4 regions of the Azotobacter chroococcum genome follow, and region 3 is predicted to be linked to each of the others. Evidence: predicted binding sites of a transcription regulator. Region 3 holds the regulator's gene; each other region holds the start of a gene.
The links. Region 3 encodes sigma-54, which starts transcription at its own class of promoters, with help from an activator protein. Its sites were predicted from a motif close to ANTGGCATNNANNTTGCTNT; they were not measured.

Region 1: ACG10_RS02605 (TorF family putative porin) is a predicted target of sigma-54. The motif match lies at 4,442-4,461, and genes of this name have one in related genera.
Region 2: ACG10_RS15025 (circularly permuted type 2 ATP-grasp protein) is a predicted target of sigma-54. The motif match lies at 3,881-3,900, and genes of this name have one in related genera.
Region 4: glnK (P-II family nitrogen regulator) is a predicted target of sigma-54. The motif match lies at 2,650-2,669, and genes of this name have one in related genera.

What each region holds. Positions count from the first base shown of each region.
Region 1 is NZ_CP011835.1:556,375-562,134, forward strand. Features, by position in the region: gene ACG10_RS02585 (NAD(P)H-dependent oxidoreductase) at 1-72, shown strand, start outside; partial or broken gene ACG10_RS24060 (phosphoglycolate phosphatase) at 437-523, shown strand; gene trpE (anthranilate synthase component I) at 595-2,073, shown strand; gene ACG10_RS02595 (GNAT family N-acetyltransferase) at 2,212-2,667, opposite strand; gene hpaI (4-hydroxy-2-oxoheptanedioate aldolase) at 2,805-3,593, shown strand; gene ACG10_RS02605 (TorF family putative porin) at 3,604-4,362, opposite strand; gene ACG10_RS02610 (ATP-binding protein) at 4,759-5,760, opposite strand, start outside.
Region 2 is NZ_CP011835.1:3,228,933-3,234,692, forward strand. Features, by position in the region: gene rimO (30S ribosomal protein S12 methylthiotransferase RimO) at 1-803, shown strand, start outside; gene ACG10_RS15015 (hypothetical protein) at 970-1,341, shown strand; gene ACG10_RS15020 (alpha-E domain-containing protein) at 1,477-2,427, opposite strand; gene ACG10_RS15025 (circularly permuted type 2 ATP-grasp protein) at 2,442-3,851, opposite strand; gene ACG10_RS15030 (DJ-1/PfpI family protein) at 4,252-4,818, opposite strand; gene ACG10_RS15035 (phospholipase D-like domain-containing protein) at 4,974-5,760, opposite strand, start outside.
Region 3 is NZ_CP011835.1:1,123,500-1,129,259, reverse strand. Features, by position in the region: gene lptB (LPS export ABC transporter ATP-binding protein) at 1-689, shown strand, start outside; gene ACG10_RS05200 (RNA polymerase factor sigma-54) at 821-2,329, shown strand; gene hpf (ribosome hibernation-promoting factor, HPF/YfiA family) at 2,444-2,752, shown strand; gene ptsN (PTS IIA-like nitrogen regulatory protein PtsN) at 2,765-3,229, shown strand; gene rapZ (RNase adapter RapZ) at 3,327-4,184, shown strand; gene ACG10_RS05180 (HPr family phosphocarrier protein) at 4,200-4,472, shown strand; gene pmbA (metalloprotease PmbA) at 4,535-5,760, opposite strand, start outside.
Region 4 is NZ_CP011835.1:4,164,283-4,170,042, forward strand. Features, by position in the region: gene sutA (transcriptional regulator SutA) at 1-108, opposite strand, end outside; gene ACG10_RS19510 (secondary thiamine-phosphate synthase enzyme YjbQ) at 231-656, opposite strand; gene ACG10_RS19515 (ammonium transporter) at 813-2,126, opposite strand; gene glnK (P-II family nitrogen regulator) at 2,159-2,497, opposite strand; gene ACG10_RS19525 (accessory factor UbiK family protein) at 2,838-3,113, shown strand; gene ACG10_RS19530 (YifB family Mg chelatase-like AAA ATPase) at 3,145-4,638, shown strand; gene ACG10_RS19535 (SPFH domain-containing protein) at 4,744-5,607, opposite strand; gene ACG10_RS19540 (NfeD family protein) at 5,636-5,760, opposite strand, start outside.

The DNA.
Region 1 (5,760 bases), 570 kb from region 3:
GATATCCCGAAACTCACGTTGCGGCCGGATATTGCTCCGGATCGGTCTGGCTTCGCTGCGCACATCGCGTAGACATTACGCCGTCACGCATTCCTGCGTTGTAGGCGATCAGTGAACGGCGCCACTCGGGTCTCGGCGTTCTACCGGAAGGTGCGGGAGATCACCAACGGCGATCGTCAGGCGGGTGGACGGCGGACCGGACATCCTGAGTAATCGCGTGCTGCTTCACCCGAATGGCCATGCACTGGCCCACAGCCCGGAAAGACAGGTTGAGCTGCTCCACAGCGGCTTATTATAAGTGGTATAGTCGCGCGCAACATTCGTGCATTGCCGGCCGAGTCTCTTGGCTTGAGCCGTATGCGGTGAAAGTCGCACGCACGGTTCTTGGGGGGATGGACCAGGAATGGCCCGTCCTACCCGGCTTGTCCATCCCGCCCCCGAGAGAAACGCAATCGTGGTGGTCTCCCGCAAACTCTGGATGAAGGTCATCAAGGCCCTGGCCCGCTGGCGCTGGCGCGCCTGACGACATCCCCTGCCGGTTCGCCGGCGCGTTTGCCCCTTTCCCGTAATTCCCGCCCGCCACGAGGCTGATTCATGACCCGCGAAGAATTCCTGCGCCTGGCCGCCGAAGGCTACAACCGCATTCCGCTCGCCTGCGAAACCCTCGCCGACTTCGACACCCCGCTGTCGATCTACCTGAAGCTCGCCGACGCGCCGCACAGCTACCTGCTGGAGTCGGTGCAGGGCGGCGAGAAGTGGGGCCGCTACTCGATCATCGGCCTGCCGGCGCGCACCGTGCTGCGCGTCCATGGGTACTGCGCCTCGGTCAGCGTCGACGATGTCGAGGTGGAGCGCCACGACTGCGAAGACCCGCTGGCCTTCGTCGAAGCCTTCAAGGCGCGCTACCGGGTGCCGACCCTGCCGGGGCTGCCGCGCTTCAACGGCGGCCTGGTCGGCTACTTCGGCTACGACTGCGTGCGCTACGTCGAGAAGAAGCTCGCCCACTGCCCGAACCCCGACCCGCTGGGCACCCCGGACATCCTCCTGATGGTCTCCGACGCGGTGGTGGTGTTCGACAATCTGGCCGGCAAGATGCATCTGATCGTCCTCGCCGATCCGGGCGAGGCGGAGGCCTTCGAGCAGGGCCAGGCGCGCCTGCAGGCGCTGCTGGAAAAGCTGCGCCAGCCGCTGGCGCCGCGCCAGGGCATCGATCTTTCCGCCCCGCCCGGCGCCGAGCCGGCATTCCGCGCCAGCTTCGGCCGCGAAGACTACGAGCGCGCGGTGGACACCATCAAGGAGTACATCCTCGCCGGCGACTGCATGCAGGTGGTGCCCTCGCAGCGCATGTCGATCGACTTCAAGGCCGCGCCCATCGACCTGTACCGGGCGCTGCGCTGCTTCAACCCGACCCCCTACATGTATTTCTTCAATTTCGGCGACTTCCACGTGGTCGGCAGTTCCCCGGAAGTGCTGGTGCGCGTCGAGGACGGCCTGGTCACGGTGCGCCCGATCGCCGGCACCCGCCCGCGCGGCGCGACCGAGGAAGCCGACCTGGCACTGGAAAAGGACCTGCTCTCCGACGCCAAGGAGCTGGCCGAGCACCTGATGCTGATCGACCTGGGCCGCAACGACGTCGGCCGGGTCGCCGACACCGGCTCGGTGAAGGTCACCGACCAGATGGTCATCGAGCGCTACTCCAACGTCATGCACATCGTCTCCAACGTCACCGGCCAGCTCAGGGACGGGCTGACGGCGATGGACGCGCTGCGCGCCATCCTGCCCGCCGGCACCCTCTCCGGCGCGCCGAAGATCCGCGCCATGGAGATCATCGACGAGCTGGAGCCGGTCAAGCGCGGGGTCTACGGCGGCGCCGTCGGCTATCTGGCGTGGAACGGCAACATGGACACGGCGATCGCCATCCGCACCGCGGTGATCAAGGACGGCGAGCTGCACGTGCAGGCCGGCGGCGGCATCGTCGCCGACTCGGTGCCGGCGCTAGAGTGGGAGGAAACCATCAACAAGCGCCGCGCCATGTTCCGCGCCGTGGCCCTGGCCGAGCAGGGCAAGGCCTGACCCGAAGCCGCTGGGGCTGTAGGGCGGACAACGCCGCCGGCTTGTCCACCCTGCCCGGCTCGGGGTACAGGTCGTAGGGGGATGAAACCCGCCGAACATGGCGCGGGGCCGCACCGAAATCGGCGGGTTGCACCCGCCCTACGGCTGTGGATCGAGCGCCCGGCGCAGGGGGATCATCGGCGAGCGGGCGAAGCCCTGGCGGGCGTAGAAGCGCTGGGCGTCGAGGTTGTCGGCGTCGGTCAACAGGGTGATGCGCCGGCAGCCGCGGCTTTGCGCGGTGGCGATGGCCGCCTCCAAAAGCTGTGTGCCGAGGCCGTGGCCGCGGGCCGCGGCATCCACCACCATGTCCTCGAGCAGTGCCACCGGCGTGCCCAGCGCGGTGGAAACCGTATAGAGCAGGTTGACCATGCCGAGGATCTGTCCGTCCTCGTGGGCGAGCAGGATCTCGCCGACCGCCGGATCGTCGATGATCGCCGCCAGGCCGCGCTGCTGCGCCGTGCGGTCGGGCGTGAATTCGGCTTCCTGGGCGAACAGCTGGTCGAGCAGGCGGCACAGCGCCGGGATGTCGGCGGGCGTGGCGGGGCGGATCTCCATGGGCGTTTCTCCGAAGGGGACATGGACCGGCAGGTGGGCTTAACCTGCGGGTATCAGGCTGTTACCGGCAGGCCGGGCATGATACTGCCTGCCTCCGTCCCAGGCCTTCCTTCCTGCCCCCTTTCAAGGAGCGAACCATGCAGATGCCCGTCAACACCTTCAAGCAGCGCCTGAGCCGGGAGGCGCAGATTGGCGTCTGGGTCGGCCTGGCCGATCCCTACTGCGCCGAACTGGCGGCCAATGCCGGCTTCGACTGGCTGCTGCTCGACGGCGAACACGCGCCCAACGACCTGCGCTCGCTGCTCGGCCAGCTGCAGGCGGTGGCGCCCTACGCCTGCCAGGCGGTGGTCCGTCCGCCGGTCGGCGATCCGGTGCTGATCAAGCAACTGCTCGACATCGGCGCGCAGACCCTGCTGGTGCCCATGGTGGAGACCGCCGAGCAGGCGCAGGGCCTGGTCGCCGCCATGCACTACCCGCCGCATGGCATCCGCGGGGTGGGCGCTTCCCTGGCCCGCGCCTCGCGCTGGAACGGCATCCCCGACTACCTGGACGAAGCCGACGCGCAGATGTGCCTGCTGGTCCAGGTGGAGAGCGTCAGGGGACTGGAGAATCTCGACGCCATCGCCGCGGTCGAGGGGGTGGACGGGATCTTCATCGGCCCGGCGGATCTCTCCGCGTCCATGGGCCACCGCGGCGCGCCGGGCCATCCGGCGGTGGTGGCGGCCATCGAGGACGGCATCGCGCGCATCCGCCGCGCCGGCAAGGCCGCCGGCATCCTCGCCACGGACGAGGCGCGGGCGCGCCGCTACCTGGAGCTGGTCGTCGCGGTGGGCGTCGACACCAGCCTGCTGATGCGCGCCATGAAGGCCCTGGCGGGCCGCTTCAAGGGCGGCGCCGCGGAGCCCGCGGGGAGCGGCGGCTACTGAGTGCGAACGGTCAGAAGGTCTTGGACACCGAGGCGACGAAGTTGGCGTCGCAGTGGGTGTCGTTGCCGGTGAAGTTCTCGCACTCCTCGTCCTTCAGGTCGGTCTGGGTATAGGCCAGGCCGAACTGCAGGCCGACGAACTCCTTGCTCACCCCGACGTACCAGTCGTAGTAGGCGTCCTCGCCCTTGCTCGCGCCGTCCTTGAAGAAGGTGTCGTCCTTGAAGTCGTACTTGCCGAAGCGCATGGACAGGCCCACGCCGTAGGGCAGGTCGCGCTTGTAGCCGATGTAGGAGTAGACGACGTTGTTGTCGCTGTTGACGTCGTCCGAGTAGTTGATGCCGACCTTGAAGCCGTAGGCGGAGAGGCTGCCGTAGAACTCGCTGTAGTTCAGGTCCGAGTTGCCGAGGTCGTCGCCCGGGTAGTCGTACTTGAGCCAGCCCACGTCGAAGGCCAGGGCCTCGGTGATGTTGCTGCCGTAGCCGACGTAGTAGTCGTATTCCACCGGGGCGTCCGAGGTCTCGAAGTCGACGTTGGAGGCCCACATGCCGACGTACAGGCCGCTCTCGTGGACGATGTCCAGTCCGCCCTGGATGGCCGGGTCTCCCTTGGTCTGCGAGATGCCGCGGAAGATGTACTCGGTGGCCAGGGTGGCGTTGGCGCTGACGCTGAACTCGCCGAGCGGCGTATCCACCGTCGTCCCCGCCACGGCGATGCAACTGCCGGCCATGGCGCCGGCGGTGGTGAGGGCGAGGGTCGTTTTCTTGAACATGACTCGTCTGTCCTTGAGGGTTGCAGTGCGCGTGTTCCGCGCAGGTCTTGAGGATGATCCGGTAAGGCTGTTTTTGAGATAAGCACAGGGCTTGCCAACCATCAAAAAACTTCTGAAAAAGAGATTTCCTTGCGCTTTTCAGGGGTTTTCTGCACCACTTCTGGCGTATTGTGCCCGGGCTGTGCATTGTTCCGGTGCGTCTGCTCCCGGAGGACATGGCGAGGCTGCACTGCCGGCAGGCAGCCTTGGCCCTGCGAAGGGGCATGTGTTCGAGGAGTGATCCGGCAGGGGGCTGCAGGGCGGGTTCGAGCGATAACGGAGCGGTGGGCGGAGCTGGTGCGGGCAGCACGCAGGCTGCTTCAGGAGAGGGCGGGGGGCTGTATTCGTTGCCCGCTTTCAGCCGCGGTGCAGGGGCAGGCCGATCCGCGCCCGCAGGCCCTGGCCGGGCCGCTCGGACAGTTCCAGGCGGCCGCCGTGCTCGCGGGCGATGCGCTCGGCGATGGCCAGGCCGAGGCCGGCGCCCGGCGCCCCGCCGCGGGCGTTCTCGCCGCGGCGGAAGGCCTGCTTCAGCGCCTCGGCGTCCCGTCCGCCGAGGCCCGCGCCGCTGTCGATCACCTCGAGCCAGGCGCTGTCGCCGTCCATGCCGGTGCGCAGGCGGACCGGCGGACGGCCGTGGCGCCAGGCGTTCTCCAGCAGGTTGGTCAGCGCCCGGCGCAGCGCCGCCGGGTGCATCCGCACCGGCGGCGGCGCACCCGGCTCCAGCAGCAGCGGCTGGCCGTGGTCGGCGTAGGCGGCCGCCAACTCCCGGGCCAGGACGTCGAGCTCGCCGACCACCGCCGGTTCCTCGCGGCTGTCGCGGGCGAAGTCGAGGAACTGTCCGACGAGTGCGTCCATCTCGGCGATGCTGCGCCGCAGGCTGGCGGCCACCTCGGGCTCGTCGCGGCCGGCGAGGATCTCCACGCCCAGGCTCAGTTTGGCCAGCGGCGTGCGCAGGTCGTGGGAGAGGCCGGCCAGCATCAGGGCGCGCTCGCGTTCGTTGCGCGCGAGGCTGTCGCGCAGGCGGTTGAAACTGCGGCTGAGGCTGGCGGTTTCCTCCGGGCCGTCCTCCGCCAGAGGTTCCGGTTCGCCGCCGCGGCCGAGGCACTCGGCGGCCAGCACCACGCGGGTCAGGGGCCGGTTCAGGCGGCGCTGGATCGCCAGGGCGCCGGCCAGCGCCAGCAGTCCGGCGCCCAGCGAGGCGAACAGCCAGGTGCCGGTGAACAGGCGCTCCGGCAGGATGCCCGGCACCGCCAGCCAGAGGTCCTCGCCCTCCAGGCGCAGGCGCAGCACCGGGCCGCCGCCGGCCTCGCGCAGCCAGTGCACCTCCAGGTCGTCGCCGGCCAGACGCTCGGTCAGGCG
Region 2 (5,760 bases), 2.1 Mb from region 3:
TGGGCGAGGCCGAGCGCCTGGTCAAGGCCGGCGTCAAGGAGCTCCTGGTGATCTCCCAGGACACCAGCGCCTACGGAGTCGATCTCAAGTACCGGACCGACTTCTGGAACGGCCAGCCGGTGAAGACGCGCATGCTCGAACTGTGCGAGGAACTCGGCAGGATGGGCGTATGGGTGCGCCTGCACTACGTCTACCCCTACCCCAACGTCGATGACCTGATCCCGCTGATGGCCGCCGGCAAGATCCTGCCGTACCTGGACATTCCCTTCCAGCACGCCAGCCCGAAGATCCTCAAGGCGATGAAGCGCCCGGCCTTCGAGGACCAGACCCTGGCACGCATCAAGCGGTGGCGGGAGATCTGCCCGGAGCTGACCATCCGCTCGACCTTCATCGTCGGCTTCCCCGGCGAGACCGAGGAAGACTTCCAGTACCTGCTCGACTGGCTGAGCGAAGCCCAGCTGGATCGCGTCGGCTGTTTCCAGTATTCGGCGGTGGACGGCGCACCGGCCAACGAACTGGAAGGCGCGGTGCCGGAGGAGGTCAAGCAGGCGCGCTGGGAGCGCTTCATGGCCCACCAGCAGGCGATCAGCGCCGCGCGCCTGCAGCTGAAGATCGGCAAGGAGATCGAGGTGCTGATCGACGAGGTCGACGAGCAGGGCGCCATCGGCCGCTCCGCCGCCGACGCCCCGGAGATCGATGGCAACGTCTACGTCGACAGCGAGCAGGAACTCAAGCCGGGCGACAAGGTGCGCGTGCGCATCACCGACGCCGACGAATACGACCTCTGGGCGGAAACCCTCTGAGGTCCGCGCCCGCACGCCGCTCCGGCCCTTGCGGAGTGGCGCGCTCCGCGGGACAAGCAGAGCAGAGATAACGCCTGCCTTTCCTGTCTGGCTCTTGACCTATCCCGATGCGGGTAGCAGCCTCCTCATCCAGGCCATCTCGCATCAGCCCAGCTCAAGGAGGCTTATGCATCCGATTTTCTACCTTCTCGCCGGCACCGTGCTGCTCGCCGGCTGCGCAGGCACCTCCACGACCAGGGACGGCGGCCCGTCAGCCGGACGCTATGAGGGCCATCTGGTCATGGCCCCGGAGATGCATGTCTTCGTCCCCTGCAATGCCGAGGCCCCCCTCTGGCTGGTGGCGGACGAAGCCACCGACCACCGTCTCGAGGCCCAGTACACGAGTCTGGTCAGCGAACCCTACGAGGAAGCCTTCGCGGTCCTGCGCGGCACCCCGGGACCGCAGCTGGACTGCCCGGGCTGCCGTGATTTTCCGGGCAGCTTCCGGGTCAGCGAAATCATCGAATATCGCCTGGCCGAGGCGGGAGACTGTCGGTGAGGTGACGGCGCGCCGTCCGAGCGGAAAGCCCCTGACCGTGAACGGAAAAGGGCCACAGGCCCTGTCCCGGACGACGCCCGTTGCGCCAGCGCCCAAGCCGCGACGCGCCGGCATCCAGCGGATGCCGGCAAGCACTCAGGCCACTTCCAGATAGCACTTGTGGATGGCGTCGCCCAGGCACTGCACCTGCTCGATGTACTCGGTGATCCAGGCATGCATCCCGGTTTCCAGGACCTCCTCGATCACCGTGTAGCGCAGCCGTGCCTCCAGCTCGGCCGCCAGGCGCTGCGCCGGACGGCCGTTGTCGCCGGGCAGCGCGGCGAGGTTCTGCTGCAGCTCGGTCAGGCAGGAGCGCAGCGAGCGCGGCACTTCCGCCCGCAGCAGCAGCAGCTCGGCGACCTTGCCGGCCCGCGGCGAGCCGCGATAGATCTCGGCGAAGGCCTCGAAGGCGGTCAGCGCACGGAGCAGCGCGCTCCACTGGTAATAGGCGCGCGCCGAGCGGTCGTTGGGGTCCTCGCTGTCCGCGCCGAGCAGCTCATAGCGGGCGTCGAGCAGGCGCAGGGTGTTGTCGGCCCGCTCGATGAAGGTGCCCAGACGGATGAAGCTGTGCACGTCGCCACGCATCAGGGTGCCGTAGGTGGCGCCGCGGAACAGGTGCGAGCGCTCCTTGACCCACTCGCAGAAACGGCTGATGCCGTAGCCGCTCAGTCCCTGCTCGGCGAGGTCGAGCAGGGTCAGCCAGGTGGCGTTGATGTTCTCCCACATGTCCGCGGTGATCCGCCCGCGCACCGCATGGGCGTTGCTGCGCGCCGCGGCCAGACAGTTGAACAGGCTGGCCGGGTTGCTCGCATCGAGGGCGAAGAAGTGCAGCATGCGTTCGGCGTGCAATTCGCCGTGGCGCTGCAGGTAGTCCTCGAGGGTGCCGGTGATCAGCAGCGGCATGGCCAGCTCGTCGAGGCCATTGCCGCGACCGTCCTGCGGCATCAGGGACAGCGAATAGCTGACGTCGAGCATCCGCGCGAGATTCTCGGCACGCTCCAGATAGCGCGACATCCAGTACAGATCGGCGGCGGTTCTACTTAACATGCTCGATAATTCCCTCAATCCTCAACGACCCAGGTGTCCTTGGTCCCGCCGCCCTGGGACGAGTTGACCACCAGGGAGCCTTCTCGCAGGGCCACGCGGGTGAGCCCACCGGGCACCAGGCGGGTTTCGCGGCCGCTCAGGACGAAGGGCCGCAGATCAATGTGCCGCGGCGCGATGCCGCTTTCGACGAAGGTCGGGCAGGTCGACAGGCTCAGGGTCGGCTGGGCGATGTAAGCCTCGGGACGCGCCTTGAGACGCTCGCGGAAGGCCTCGATCTCGGCCTTGGTGGCCGCCGGCCCCACCAGCATGCCGTAACCGCCGGACCCCTGGGTTTCCTTGACCACCAGCTCGGGCAGATGGGCCAGGACGTGGGACAGATCCTGCGGCTTGCGGCATTGCCAGGTGGGCACGTTCTGCAGGATCGGCTCCTCGCCCAGGTAGAAACGGATCATGTCGGTGACGTAGGGGTAGATCGACTTGTCGTCGGCCACGCCGGTGCCGATGGCATTGGCCAGCACCACGTTGCCGCGGCGGTAGGCCGAAAGCAGCCCCGGCACACCGAGCACCGACTCGGGATTGAACGCCAGCGGATCGAGGAAGGCATCGTCCAGCCGACGGTAGATCACGTCCACCGGCCTGGCGCCGGCGGTGGTGCGCATGAATACCCGCTCGTCACGGACGAACAGGTCGGCCCCCTCCACCAGTTCCACGCCCATCTCGCGGGCCAGGAAGGCGTGTTCGAAATAGGCGCTGTTGTAGCGCCCCGGGGTCAGCACCACCACGCTGGGATTGTCCAGCGGGCTGGAACTCCTCAGGGTCTCCAGCAGCAGGTTCGGATAGTGGTCGACGGGGGCGATGCGCTGGGCGGAGAACAGTTCGGGGAACAGCCGCATCATCATCTTGCGGTCTTCCAGCATGTAGCTGACGCCGCTCGGCGTACGCAGGTTGTCCTCCAGCACGTAGAAAGTGCCGTCGCCGTCGCGCACCAGGTCGACCCCGGCGATGTGCGCGTAGATGTCGCGATGCAGGTCGAGCCCGTGCATGACCTGCTGATAGCCGTCGTTGGACAGCACCTGCTCCGGCGGGATGATGCCGGCCTTGAGGATGCGCTGATCGTGATAGATGTCGGCGAGAAACAGGTTCAGTGCCTGGACCCGCTGGATGCACCCAGCCTCGATCCCGCGCCATTCGCTGACGGGGATGCTGCGCGGGATGATGTCGAAGGGAATCAGACGCTCGGTGCCCTGCGCGTCGCCGTACAGGGTGAAGGTGATGCCCGCCCGGTGAAACAGAAGATCGGCCTCGCGCCGGCGCTGGGCCAGCAGCTCCTGGGGAGTGTTCTCCAACCAGTTGGCGAAGCCCCGGTAATGCGGCCGGCAGACGCCGTCCGCATCGTACATTTCGTCAAAAAATTGGCGATCCATGCATGCTCCTCGGCTGTGCATAGAAGAAATTCGCAAAGCTCATGCCAGTTGCCAAGTTCCTATTCCTATCAATGTGTTGGAGACGCTTCACGACCGCTGCCGACGAATCGGAAGCGGGCCGGCGGCTGGTTCGCCACCCGCTCCAGTCGCTGTCCAGTCGCTACCGACCGGATCCGAACGCCCCGCTGCGCCTCCCAAGTTTCTCTCTTGCGGACAGGGTGCGGCGGAACCGGGAAGGCCATGCACCAAAAAAGCTCCCGATTTATCCAGCAAGATCCACCGCGCACCAAAAAAATGCAACACCCGGCGTAGACGGCCAGCCGGCAGACATTCGGCCGCTGCGCTGCGACGTATCGGGGCAGCGGGCCGACCACCGCCTGCCGGATCGGGCTCCGGACGCCTAGCCCTCATGAACGATCCGGGTGCCCAGCAATCCGACGAAGCTGGCCAGCCAGGCCGGATGGGCCGGCCAGGCCGGCGCCGTGACCAGGTTGCCATCCACATGGGCCTGGTCCAGTGGAATGTCCACATACTCGCCACCGGCCAGCCGCACCTCGGGGGCGCAGGCCGGATAGGCGCTGCACGAGCGGCCGTCGAGCACCCCGGCCGCGGCCAGCAGCTGGGCGCCATGGCAGACGGAGGCAATCGGCTTGTTCGCCGTGGCGAAGGCTTGCACCAGCTTCAGCACGCGCGCGTCGAGGCGCAGGTATTCGGGCGCCCGGCCACCCGGGATCAGCAGCGCGTCGTAATCCTCGGCGCGCACCCTGGCGAAGTCGAAGTTCAGGGCGAAGTTGTGCCCCGGCTTTTCGCTGTAGGTCTGGTCGCCCTCGAAGTCGTGAATGGCGGTACGCACGCTCTGCCCGGCGCTCTTGCCCGGACACACGGCATGCACCGCATGGCCGAGCATCAGCAACGCCTGGAACGGCACCATGGTTTCGTAATCTTCGGCATAGTCGCCGACCAGCATGAGGACCTTCTTGGCGGACACGGAAAACTCCTGAGCAAAACGCGGAAAACGCGCATGGCCTCCTCGGCCGGAACCTGGGGACTCTGCGCGACAGGGAGGCCCACCCTACCCTGCCGCCCCCCGGCCGTCGACCCACCCTCGGCCCGGCCAACGACTCAACCGCCGCGATCCAGCAGATCGACCACCAGCCGGTCCAGCCAGCCCCACAGCCGCTGGTACAGACGGCGGTACCAGGGCCGGGCCTGCCAGGAGGCCAGGTCGACCTCGTGGCTGATCTGGAAGTCGGCGAGGAAACATTCGACAACCTCGGCGATGAAGACGGGATCGCGCGTTTCGAGATTGGCCTCCAGATTCAAGCGTAGGTTCCAGTGATCGAAGTTGCAGGAACCGGCGCTGACCCAGTCGTCGACCAGCACCATCTTCAGGTGCAGGAAGCGCGGCTGGTATTCGAAGATGCGCACGCCGGCGCGCAGCAGGCGGCGGTAATAGCGTTGTCCGGCATAGCGCACCGGCGGGTGGTCGGTGTTGCGCCCGGCCAGCAACAGGCGCACCTCCACCCCGCGCCGGGCCGCCTTGAGCAGGGCGCGGCGGACCTTCCAGGTCGGCAGGAAATACGGGGTGGCCAGCCAGATCCGCCGGTTCGCGCGGCGCAGGCTGCGGATCAGCGCCAGCAACACGTCGCGGTGCTGGCGCGCCTCGGCATAGGCGAGCCGCCCGGAACCCTCGCGGCGCAACGGTTCCGGCGGGATGCGCGGCGGCTTCGGCGGGCGCTGCGAATGCCAGCGTCTACGCTCGTGGCAGAGCATCCACTGGTGGTCGAACAGCGTCCGCCAGTCGGCCAGCAGGGGGCCGGCGATTTCCACCATGATCTCGTGCCACTGAGCGCCTTTATCCTCCGGATTCCAGAACGCGTCGGTGGCGCCGGCACCGCCAACATAACCC
Region 3 (5,760 bases):
ACAAGGGCCGCCAGGTCGTCCGCGACGTCAGCCTCTCCATCGAAAGCGGCCAGATCGTCGGCCTGCTCGGCCCCAACGGAGCCGGCAAAACCACCTGCTTCTACATGATCGTCGGCCTGGTGCGTGCCGACCAGGGCCGCATCCTGATCGATCAGGACGATGTCACCCATCTGCCCATGCACGGCCGCGCCCGGGTCGGCATCGGCTACCTGCCCCAGGAGGCCTCGATCTTCCGCAAACTCACGGTAGCCGACAACATCATGGCGATCCTCGAAACCCGCAAGGATCTCGACGGAGAAGGCCGCCGCCAGGCTCTGGAAGCCCTGCTGCAGGAGTTCCACATCAGCCATATCCGCGACAGCCTCGGCATGAGCCTCTCGGGCGGCGAACGGCGCCGGGTCGAAATCGCCCGCGCCCTGGCCACCACACCGAAGTTCATCCTGCTCGACGAGCCCTTTGCCGGTGTCGACCCGATCTCGGTCAACGACATCAAGCAGATCATCCATCACCTGAAAAACAAGGGCATCGGCGTCCTGATCACCGACCACAACGTGCGCGAGACGCTGGATATCTGCGAAACCGCCTACATTGTCAACGATGGGCAACTGATAGCCGAAGGCAATGCCGAGGCCGTCCTCACCAACAAACTGGTGCAGGAGGTCTATCTCGGCCATGAATTCCGACTATGAGACACCCCATTCGATGGGATAGACCAATCAAATTCCGTTATAATCAGGCATGTAATTTGCTTTAGGAAGGCGCATCGTCGCCTCGTAGTGATTGACGCGAATGCTTCGGCAAATATGGTGCTTCCTACAATATGAAACCATCGCTAGTCCTTAAGATGGGCCAGCAGCTGACAATGACCCCGCAGCTGCAACAAGCCATCCGTCTGCTTCAACTGTCGACCCTGGATCTTCAGCAGGAAATCCAGGAGGCCCTCGACTCCAACCCCATGCTGGAACGTCAGGAAGACGCTGAGGACTACGACAGCCCGGATACGCTGGCCGAACATGGCGACCAGTCGGCGACCAATGCCTCGTCTGACTCCTATCAGGAGAGCTACGACCGTGCGTCCGCCAACGAAGAAGGTGGCAGTCTGGAGGATGGTGACTGGCATGAGCGCATTCCCAGCGAGCTGCCGGTGGATACTGCCTGGGAGGACATCTACCAGACCAGCGCCAGCAGCCTGCCGAGCAGCGACGACGACGAGTGGGACTTCACCACCCGCACCTCCACGGGCGAGAGCCTGCAGAGCCATCTGCTCTGGCAGCTCAACCTGGCGCCGATGTCTGATACCGACCGCCTGATCGCCGTCACCCTGATCGACAGCATCAGCAGCGACGGCTATCTGGAAGCCTCTCTGGAGGAAATCCTCGCCTCCCTGGACCCGGAGCTGGGTATCGAACTCGACGAACTGGAAATGGTGCTGCGCCGCATCCAGCAGTTCGAGCCGGCAGGGGTCGCCGCCCGCGACCTCAGCGAATCGCTGCTGCTGCAGCTGCGCCAGCTACCGACCGATACGCCCTGGCTGGAAGAGGCGCAACGGCTGGCCAAGGATTACCTCGACCTGCTCGGCAACCGCGACTTCACCCAGCTGATGAGGCGCATGAAGCTCAAGGAGGAAGAGCTGCGTCCGGTGATCGAATTGATCCAGAGCCTCAACCCACGCCCTGGCTCACAGATCGAGGCCAGCGAACCCGAGTACGTGGTGCCCGACGTCATCGTGCGCAAGCACAACGATCGCTGGCTGGTGGAGCTCAACCAGGAGGCCGTACCGCGCCTGCGCATCAACCCCCACTACGCCGGCTTCATCAGACGTGCCGATGCCAGCGCCGACAACACCTTCATGCGCAACCAGCTGCAGGAGGCGCGCTGGTTCATCAAGAGCCTGCAGAGCCGCAACGAGACGCTGATGAAGGTATCCACGCAGATCGTCGAGCACCAGCGCGGCTTCCTCGACTATGGTGAGGAAGCCATGAAACCTCTGGTACTGCATGACATCGCCGAGGCTGTCGGCATGCACGAGTCGACCATTTCGCGGGTCACCACCCAGAAGTACATGCACACCCCACGCGGCATCTACGAGCTGAAATATTTCTTCTCCAGCCACGTCAGCACCGCCGAGGGTGGCGAGTGCTCCTCCACGGCGATCCGCGCCATCATCAAGAAGCTGGTTGCGGCGGAAAATCCGAAAAAGCCATTGAGCGACAGCAAGATCGCTGGTTTACTGGAAGAACAGGGCATACAGGTGGCTCGCCGCACAGTCGCCAAATACCGGGAATCGCTCAGTATTGCGCCTTCCAGCGAACGCAAGCGACTCATGTAACAGGATCGAGCCGGCCGTTGAAAGGGCAGCAGCCTTATCAGCGGCAGTCGAAGCAGCGTATACCGGTGACAGGCCCGTCAGCCTGCGTCAAAACAGAAACAAGGAGAAAGCGGTATGCAAGTCAACATCAGTGGACATCAGCTGGATGTGACCGACGCCCTACGCGACTATGTTGAGGAGAAAATCAACCGACTCGAGCGCCATTTCGATCGCATCACCAATGTGCAGGTGATCATGTCCGTCGAAAAGCTCAAGCAGAAGATCGAAGCGACCCTGCATGTCTCCGGTGCCGAAGTGGTCGCCAACGCCGAACATGAGGACATGTATGCGGCCATCGACCTCCTCGTCGACAAGCTCGACCGTCAACTGATCAAGTACAAGGAAAAGCAGATCGAACGCCAGCAGGGCGCTACGGCCCGCTGACTCCTCCGTCCCATGATCAGACTCGAAGACATCCTGACTCCCGGCCGTTCCCTGGTGAACGTGCCGGGGGGAAGCAAGAAGCGCGCTCTCGAATACATCGCCAATCTGGTCGCCCGCGAGATGCCCGACCTGGATCAGCAGACCATTTTCGAGAGCCTGATTGCCCGTGAAAAACTGGGTTCGACCGGTTTTGGCAATGGCATTGCCATTCCCCATTGCCGTCTGCCCGGCTGTCCTGCCCCGATCAGTGTCCTGCTTCGTCTGGAGGCTCCGATCGATTTCGATGCCATCGATGGCGCACCGGTCGACCTGCTGTTCGTCCTACTGGTGCCGGAGGCCGCCACCGACGAACATCTGCAACTGCTTCGTCAGATCGCCAGCATGCTCGATCGCGGCGAGATACGCGAACGTCTGCGCCAGGTCGAGAACAGCGAAGCCCTTTACCAGGTCGTGGCGGACGCGCAGAAGGGCCAGTAGGGTTCCGCGTCCGGGAGTGCGGAGGTTCGTCGACTGTGAACGAGCAATTGGCAGCCCAGCTTTCGGCAACCACTCCTGACGACGGAAAACCCCCATCATGCGCGTGATCATCGTCAGCGGCCGCTCCGGCTCCGGCAAAAGCACCGCCCTCGACGTACTGGAAGACAACGGTTTCTTCTGCATCGACAACCTGCCGGCCGTCCTGCTTCCAGAGCTGGCCGAACGGGCGCTGCTGCATACCGAACTTATCCAACCCCAAGTCGCGGTATCCATCGATGCACGCAACCTGCCCAGCCAGCTGAAACGCTTCCCCGAGTTGCTGGCCGAGGTGCGCACCCGCTACATCCTCTGCGACCTGCTCTATCTGGACGCCGACGACGAAACCCTGCTCAAGCGTTTCTCGGAAACCCGTCGACGCCATCCGCTGACCAACGAGAACCGCTCGCTGGCCGAAGCGATTCGCGACGAGAGCCGGCTGCTCGCGCCGATCAAGGATCTGGCCGACCTCAAGATCGACACCAGCCACCTCAACCTCCATCAGCTACGCGACACGCTCAAGCTGCGCCTGCTGGACAAGCCGGAACCGGGCACGGCTTTTCTGATCGAATCCTTCGGCTTCAAGCGGGGAATGCCGGTGGATGCGGATCTGGTGTTCGATGTGCGCTGCCTGCCCAACCCCTACTGGAAACCGGACCTGCGCAACTTTTCCGGCCTGGATCGACCGGTCGCAGACTATCTCGCCGCCCAGCCGGACGTCGAGGAGATGTATCAGGACATCCAGGCCTATCTGCATAAATGGCTGCCCCGCTTCGCTGCCAGCAACCGTGCCTATGTCACCATCGCGATCGGCTGTACCGGTGGCCATCACCGCTCGGTCTACCTGGCCGAGCGGCTGGGCCGAACATTGAAACAGTCACTCAAGAACGTTCAGGTTCGCCACCGCGACCTCTGCTGAAGGATGGATAACGCGATGCCCGCCTGCGAAATCACCATCATCAACAAGCTTGGGCTGCATGCCCGGGCAGCGGCCAAGTTCGTCGGGGTCGCCGGGCGCTACGCCTGTGCGGTGCGCATCGGCCGAGCGCCGGAGAGCCTGGTCGACGGCAAGAGCATCATGGCGGTCATGATGCTGGCCGCCGGCAAGGGAACGCCCATTCACCTGCATACCGAAGGCGAACAGGACTGCGAGGCGCTGGAGGCACTGGTCGAGCTGATCAACAATCGCTTCGACGAAGACGAATAAATACGCGACGCCTCTGCCACCGGGCCGTCCGGCGGCAGACGCCTCAGCCGGCATCACTTCGCTCAGCTTCCTGCCAGGGTCATTCGCTCGATAAGCACCGAACCGGTGCAAATGTTGCTGCGGTGTTCCAGATCGTTACCCACTGCAACGATCTGCCGGAACATGTCGCGCAGATTGCCGGCGATGGTCACCTCCTGCACCGGGTACTGGATCTCGCCATTCTCCACCCAGAAGCCGCCGGCACCACGGGAATAATCGCCGGTCACCAGATTGAGCCCCTGCCCCATCAGTTCGGTCAGCAGCAGTCCGCGCCCCATCCGGCGGATCAGTGCGGCCTGATCCTCCTCGCCATGGCTGACGAACAGGTTGTGCACCCCGCCGGCATTGGCCGTGCTCGGCATGCCCAGCTTGCGTCCCGAATAGGTGCCCAGGGCATAGCTGGCCAGACGGCCCTGCTCGACGAAATGCTTGGCGCGGGTCGGCAGCCCGTCGGCATCGAAGGCCGCACTGCCTAGAGCCCTGGGAATGTGCGGACGCTCGTCCAGGTTCAGCCATTCGGGGAATAACTGCTCCCCCAGGGCGCCCTCGAGGAAGGAGGCGTGCCGATAGAGATTGCCGCCGGTGATGGCGCCGATGAAATGGCCGAACAGCCCGGTGGCCAGTTCGGCGGAGAACAGCACCGGCACCTCGCAGGTCGGCACCGGCCGCGCGCCGAGACGCCGTGCCGCCCGCTCCGCCGCCCGCCGGCCGATCGCCTGCGGATCGGCCAGCGCCTCGCCGCGCCGGTTGACGTCATACCAGTAGTCGCGCTGCATCTGGCCTTCGCCTTCGGCGATCATCACGCAGCTGAGGCTGTGCCGGGTGCTGGCATAGCCGCCGATGAAGCCGTGGCTGTTGCCGTAGACCCGGCAGCCCTGATGGGAGTTGAGCGAGGTGCCGTCGGCATTGCGAATCCGCGGATCGGCGGCGAAGGCCGCCGCCTCGCACTCCAGTGCCCGCTCGATGGCCTGCTCGGGGCTGATCGCCCAAGGGTGGAAGAGATCCAGCTCCGGGAGTTCGCCGGGCATCAGCGCAGCGTCCGGCAGGCCGGCGCAGTCGTCCTCGGAGGCATGCCGGGCGATCGCCAGCGCGGCCGCCACGGTTTCCCGGATCGCCGCCTCGCCGGTCGCCGAGGTGCTCGCCGAACCCTTGCGCTGGCCGAGATAGAGGGTGATGCCGAACCCTTGGTCGCGATTGAACTCGACGGTTTCCACCTCGCCCTGGCGCACCGTGGTGGACAGGCCCTGCT
Region 4 (5,760 bases), 1.5 Mb from region 3:
GCTGCCGTCGTCCTCCTCAGCCGCTGCTTCGTCGGCAGCATTCAGCTCTTCACCGTCCTCCTCTTCACCCGCTTCCAGCTCTTCCTGTTCCAGTTCTTCATCGCTCATGTTCGACCTCACGACTTGGGTACAGCAGGTTGGTTATAGTCCCGCCAGCGATCACCGCGACCCTGGCCCGCGGACACTGCAATCGATGGGCGATTCCAGCTCTGAGAGCTGCGCCGAAAAAATCAGTTCCCCTGGCCCTGCAGCGTGGCCAGGACCCGACGCACACCGCCCTGCTCGCGGTGCTCGCCGAGATAGATGCCCTGCCAGGTCCCCAGCGCCAGACGCCCCGCCGTCACCGGCAGCAGCAGCTGGCAGCCCAGCAGACTGGCCTTGAAGTGCGCCGGCAGATCGTCCGGCCCTTCGTAGTCATGTTCGTAGCCGCCCTCGCCCTGGGGCACCAGACGGTTGAAGAAGCGCTCGAAATCGCGCCGCACCGCCGCGTCGGCATTCTCGTTGACGGTCAACGAGGCCGAGGTGTGCTGCAGCCAGAGGTGCAGCAGCCCCACCCGGCAGGAGGCCAGCGCCGGGAGACCGGCCAGCAGCTCGTCGGTCACCAGGTGGAAGCCGCGCGGCCGCGCCCGCAGGGTGATGGTCGTCTGTTGCCACATCTGCCGCAGTTCCTGGGTTGTGCCGCGGGAATTCTAGCGCGGCGCGGAAAAAAGCAAAGGGCGCCGAAGGCGCCCTTTTGACGGCTTGCCACCGGCGATGGGGGCAAAACCGCAGCGTGAACGGCGGCCGGAGCGTGCCGGCCGCCCTGCCCACACTCAGAGGTTGTAGCCGCGCTCGTTGTGCAGGGAGAGGTCGAGACCGATGGTTTCCTCCTCGTCGCTGACGCGCAGGCCCATCACCCGCTCGATCACCTTGAGGATCACGAAGGTGACGACGCCGGTGTAGATCACGGTGAAGAGCACGCCCTTGATCTGGATCCACAGTTGGGTGGCGATGCTGTCCACCTCGCCGAAGCCGCCCAGGGCCGGAGCCGCGAACAGGCCGGTCAGCACCGCACCGACGATGCCGCCGACGCCGTGCACGCCGAAGGCGTCGAGGGAGTCGTCATAGCCGAAGCGGCGCTTCACGGCGGTGGCGCTGTAGAAGCAGATCGCGCCGGAGGCCAGGCCGATCACCAGCGCGCCCATCGGGCCGGCGGTGCCGGCGGCCGGGGTGATGGCCACCAGGCCGGCGACCACGCCGGAGGCGATGCCCAGGGCGCTCGGCTTGCCGTGGGTCAGCCACTCGGCAGCCATCCAGGCCAGCGCCGCGGCGGCGGTGGCGATCTGGGTCACCAGCATGGCCATGCCGGCGGTGCCGTTGGCGGCGATCGCCGAGCCGGCGTTGAAGCCGAACCAGCCGACCCACAGCATGGCCGCGCCGATCAGGGTGTAGCCGAGGTTGTGCGGGGTCATGGCGACGCCCGGGTAGCCCTTGCGCTTGCCCAGCACCAGGCAGGCGACCAGGCCGGCGACACCGGCGTTGATGTGCACCACAGTGCCGCCGGCGAAGTCGAGCACGCCCCAGTCCCACATCAGCGCGCCGTTGCCGCTCCAGACCATGTGCGCGATCGGTGCGTAGACCACCAGAAACCACACCGACATGAACACCAGCATCGACGAGAACTTCATGCGCTCGGCGAAGGCACCGGCGATCAGCGCCGGGGTGATGATGGCGAAGGTCATCTGGAAGGTGATGAAGATGCTTTCCGGGAAGGTGCCGACCAGGCTGTCGGTGCTCAGACCGCTGAGGAAGGCCTTGTCCAGACCGCCGACGAAGGAGCTGAAGTTGAGCACGCCCTCTTCCATGCCGGTGGTGTCGAAGGCCAGGCTGTAGCCGAACAGGACCCAGAGCACGCTGATCAGGCCGGTGATGGCGAAGCACTGCATCATCACCGAGAGCAGATTCTTCGAGCGCACCATGCCGCCGTAGAACAGCGCCAGGCCGGGAACGGTCATGAACAGCACCAGCGCCGTGGCGGTCAGCATCCAGGCGGTATCGCCGGAATCCAGCGAAGCCTCCTGGGCGCTGGCCATGGCGGGCAGGAAGAGAGAGAAAAGGGCAGCAAGCCCTGCGCTTTTGCGCAGCATTGATTATCTCCTGGGGCGGGGGGATCGTAGGCTCAGATCGCGTCGGTGCCGGTCTCGCCGGTACGGATGCGGATGGCCTGTTCCAGATTGACGACGAAAATCTTGCCGTCACCGATCTTGCCGGTGTTGGCAGCCTTGGTGATGGCCTCGATGACATGGTCGAGCTGGCTGTCCTCGATGGCCACGTCGATCTTCACCTTGGGCAGAAAGTCGACCACGTACTCCGCCCCCCGGTACAGCTCGGTATGGCCCTTCTGCCGGCCGAACCCCTTGACCTCGGTGACGGTAATGCCCTGCACTCCAATCTCCGACAGCGATTCGCGTACGTCGTCCAGCTTGAACGGCTTGATGATGGCAGTGACTAGCTTCATGAAACGTATCTCCGTGTAGTGGACTTGCCCCAGGAATAGACGATCCCGATTCAAGTTTAAGCGCAGTGTCTGGCTTGCGTGTGGCCGCCTCGGGCCGGCCTGCTCGACGGCATCGGCGTCTGGCCGACGCCTCAAGGTGCCCTGTCTTCGCAAAGGCAAAAATCATACCGCCAACCACAAACGGCCAAAACCCCCATGAGCGATATGGTTATGAATCTTTCGCCGGACGGCCGCGGGGAAATGCCGCACCCGCCGGTGTACAGCCGCACGAAAACCATGCACGGCAGCCTTGCCGATGCCCCGTGATACACTGGCGAACGACTGATTCCGGAACCGCACCATGCTGCCGCCCAAAGCCCTGTTCGACACCCTCAGCACCCACGCCTCCCGCCTGTTCAGCGGTGAGACGCCGCTCCCGCCCCGCGAACTCGAGGCCCAGCTCAAGGCCTTGCTGCAGAGCGCCTTCAGCAAGCTCGACCTGGTCAGCCGGGAAGAATTCGACAGCCAGATGACCGTCCTCGCCCGCACCCGCGCCCGCCTGGAAGCGCTGGAAGCCAAGGTCGCCGAGCTCGAGGCCCGCCTGGGCGAGCAGCCCCCCACCCCGCCCGCCGCCTGACCGCGCGGGGAATGCGATCAAGGAGCGATCCATGTCCCTGGCCATCGTCCACAGCCGCGCCCAGGTGGGCGTCGAGGCGCCCGCCGTCACCGTCGAGGCGCATCTGGCCAACGGCCTGCCGGCGCTGACCCTGGTCGGCCTGCCGGAAACCGCGGTCCGCGAGAGCAAGGACCGCGTGCGCAGCGCCATCCTCACCTCCGGCTTCGACTTCCCGGCGCGGCGCATCACCCTCAACCTGGCCCCCGCCGACCTGCCCAAGGACGGCGGACGCTTCGACCTGGCCATCGCCCTGGGCATCCTCGCCGCCAGTGAGCAGTTGCCCGCCGAGGCCCTCGGCAACCTGGAGTGCCTCGGCGAGCTGGCCCTCTCCGGCAGCCTGCGGCCGGTCCGGGGCGTGCTGCCCGCCGCGCTGGCCGCCCGTGCCGCCGGACGCACCCTGGTGGTGCCACGGGCCAACGCCGAGGAAGCCAGCCTGGCCTCGGGGCTGAACGTGCTGGCGGTCGACCACCTGCTGGAGCTGGCCGCCCACCTGAACGGCCAGTCCCCGCTGGCGCCCTACCAGGCCCAGGGCCTGCTGCGCCAGACGCTGCCCTACCCCGACCTTGCCGACGTGCAGGGCCAGGCCGCGGCCAAGCGCGCCCTGCTGGTGGCCGCTGCCGGCAGCCACAACCTGCTGCTCAGCGGCCCGCCGGGAACCGGCAAGACCCTGCTGGCCAGCCGCCTGCCGGGACTGCTGCCACCGCTGGACGAGGGCGAGGCGCTGGAGGTGGCGGCGATCCATTCGGTGGCCGGCAGCGCGCCGCTCGCCGCCTGGCCGCAGCGGCCGTTCCGCCAGCCGCACCACAGCGCCTCGGGACCGGCGCTGGTCGGCGGCGGCAGCCGGCCGCGTCCCGGCGAGATCACCCTGGCGCACCAGGGCGTACTGTTCCTCGACGAGTTGCCGGAGTTCGACCGCAAGGTGCTGGAAGTGCTGCGCGAGCCCCTGGAAAGCGGCGAGATCGTCATCGCCCGGGCCAGCGACAAGGTGCGCTTCCCGGCGCGCTTCCAGCTGGTGGCGGCCATGAACCCCTGCCCCTGCGGCTACCTGGGCGACCCTGCCGGCCGCTGCCGCTGCACCCCGGAGCAGATCCAGCGCTACCGCGCCAAGCTGTCCGGCCCGCTGCTCGACCGCATCGACCTGCACATCGGCGTCACCCGCGAGGCCACCGCCCTGGGCGCACCGCGCCTGGACGGTCCGGACAGCGCCGGTGCCGCGGCCCAGGTGGCGGCGGCGCGCACCCTTCAGCTGGCGCGCCAGGGCTGCCCCAATGCGTTCCTCGATCTGCCCGGATTGCACCAGCACTGTGCACTGGACAACGAGGACCGCCAGTGGCTGGAGCGCGCCTGCGAGCGCCTCGGCCTGTCGCTGCGCGCCGCCCACCGCATTCTCAAGGTGGCGCGCACCCTGGCCGATCTCGAGGCGGCGCCGGGGATCGCCCGTGCCCACCTGGCCGAAGCCCTGCAGTACCGGGCCAGCAGCGCCTGAGCGGGAAAGTTTCGGCATCCCCGCCCCGCAGGAGCCAGCTTGCTGGCGATGCTTTTGGGCTGATCGCCAGCACGGGGAAAAAGGGTGGGTTGGAGAAAAAACCTCTCAGCCGCGCACACCCAGCTTGCCCACCAGGCCGCGCAGGGTTTCCTGCAGGTCGGCGGGCATCAGCACCACCTTGGCGTTGTCGCTCTGGGCGAGCTTTTCCACCGAAGCGATGTACTTCTCGCCAAGCAGGTACATCATCGGCCCGGGCTCGCTGCCGACCGCGCTGGTCACCCGGCGGATCGCCTCGGACGACGCCTCGGCCAGCAGCACCTGGGCATTGGCGTCGCGGCGTGCCGCCTCCAGACGCGCCTCGGCCTCGAGGATCGCCGCCTGCTTCTCGCCCTCGGCCTTGGTCACCGCGGCCTTGCGCTCGCGCTCGGCGGCGGCCTGCAGCTCCATCGCCCGCTGCATTGACTCGGACGGCTTGATGTCCTGGATCTCCACCGACTTCACCGTCAGCCCCCAGTCCACCGCCTCGTCGGCGATGCTCTCGCGCAGCCGCGCCTTGATCTTGTCCCGCGAGGACAGCGCCTCGTCCAGCTCCATCTCGCCGACGATGGAGCGCAGGGTAGTCATAATCAGGTTGCGGATCGCCTCGGAAAAGTCGGTGACCCCGTAGACCGCCTTGACCGGATCGGTGACCTTCACGAAGGCGATGGCATTGGCGAGGATCACCGCATTGTCGCGGGTGATGACCTCCTGCTGCTGCACGTCGAGGATGATGTCCTTGGTCACCAGCTTGTAGGCGACGTTGTCGAGGAAGGGAATGATGATATTCAGCCCCGGCCGCAGGGTGACGTGGTAGCGCCCCAGGCGCTCCACGACCCACTCCTCGCCCTGGGCCACCAGCCGCACGCCCTTGGCGATGGTGATGAGAGCGAACGCGAGCACCGCAATCGCCACTGCCAGTCCTGCACTCATGGGTTGCTCCTTGTTCCTTTCTGAAAGATCAGGCTTTGGCTACCTTGACGTAGCTGCCCTCGACCGACACCACCCGCACCCGCTGCCCCGCGGGAATCGCCGTCTCGGCCATGCAGGCCCACTCCTCGGCGCCGAGGACCGGCTTCTGGAAAC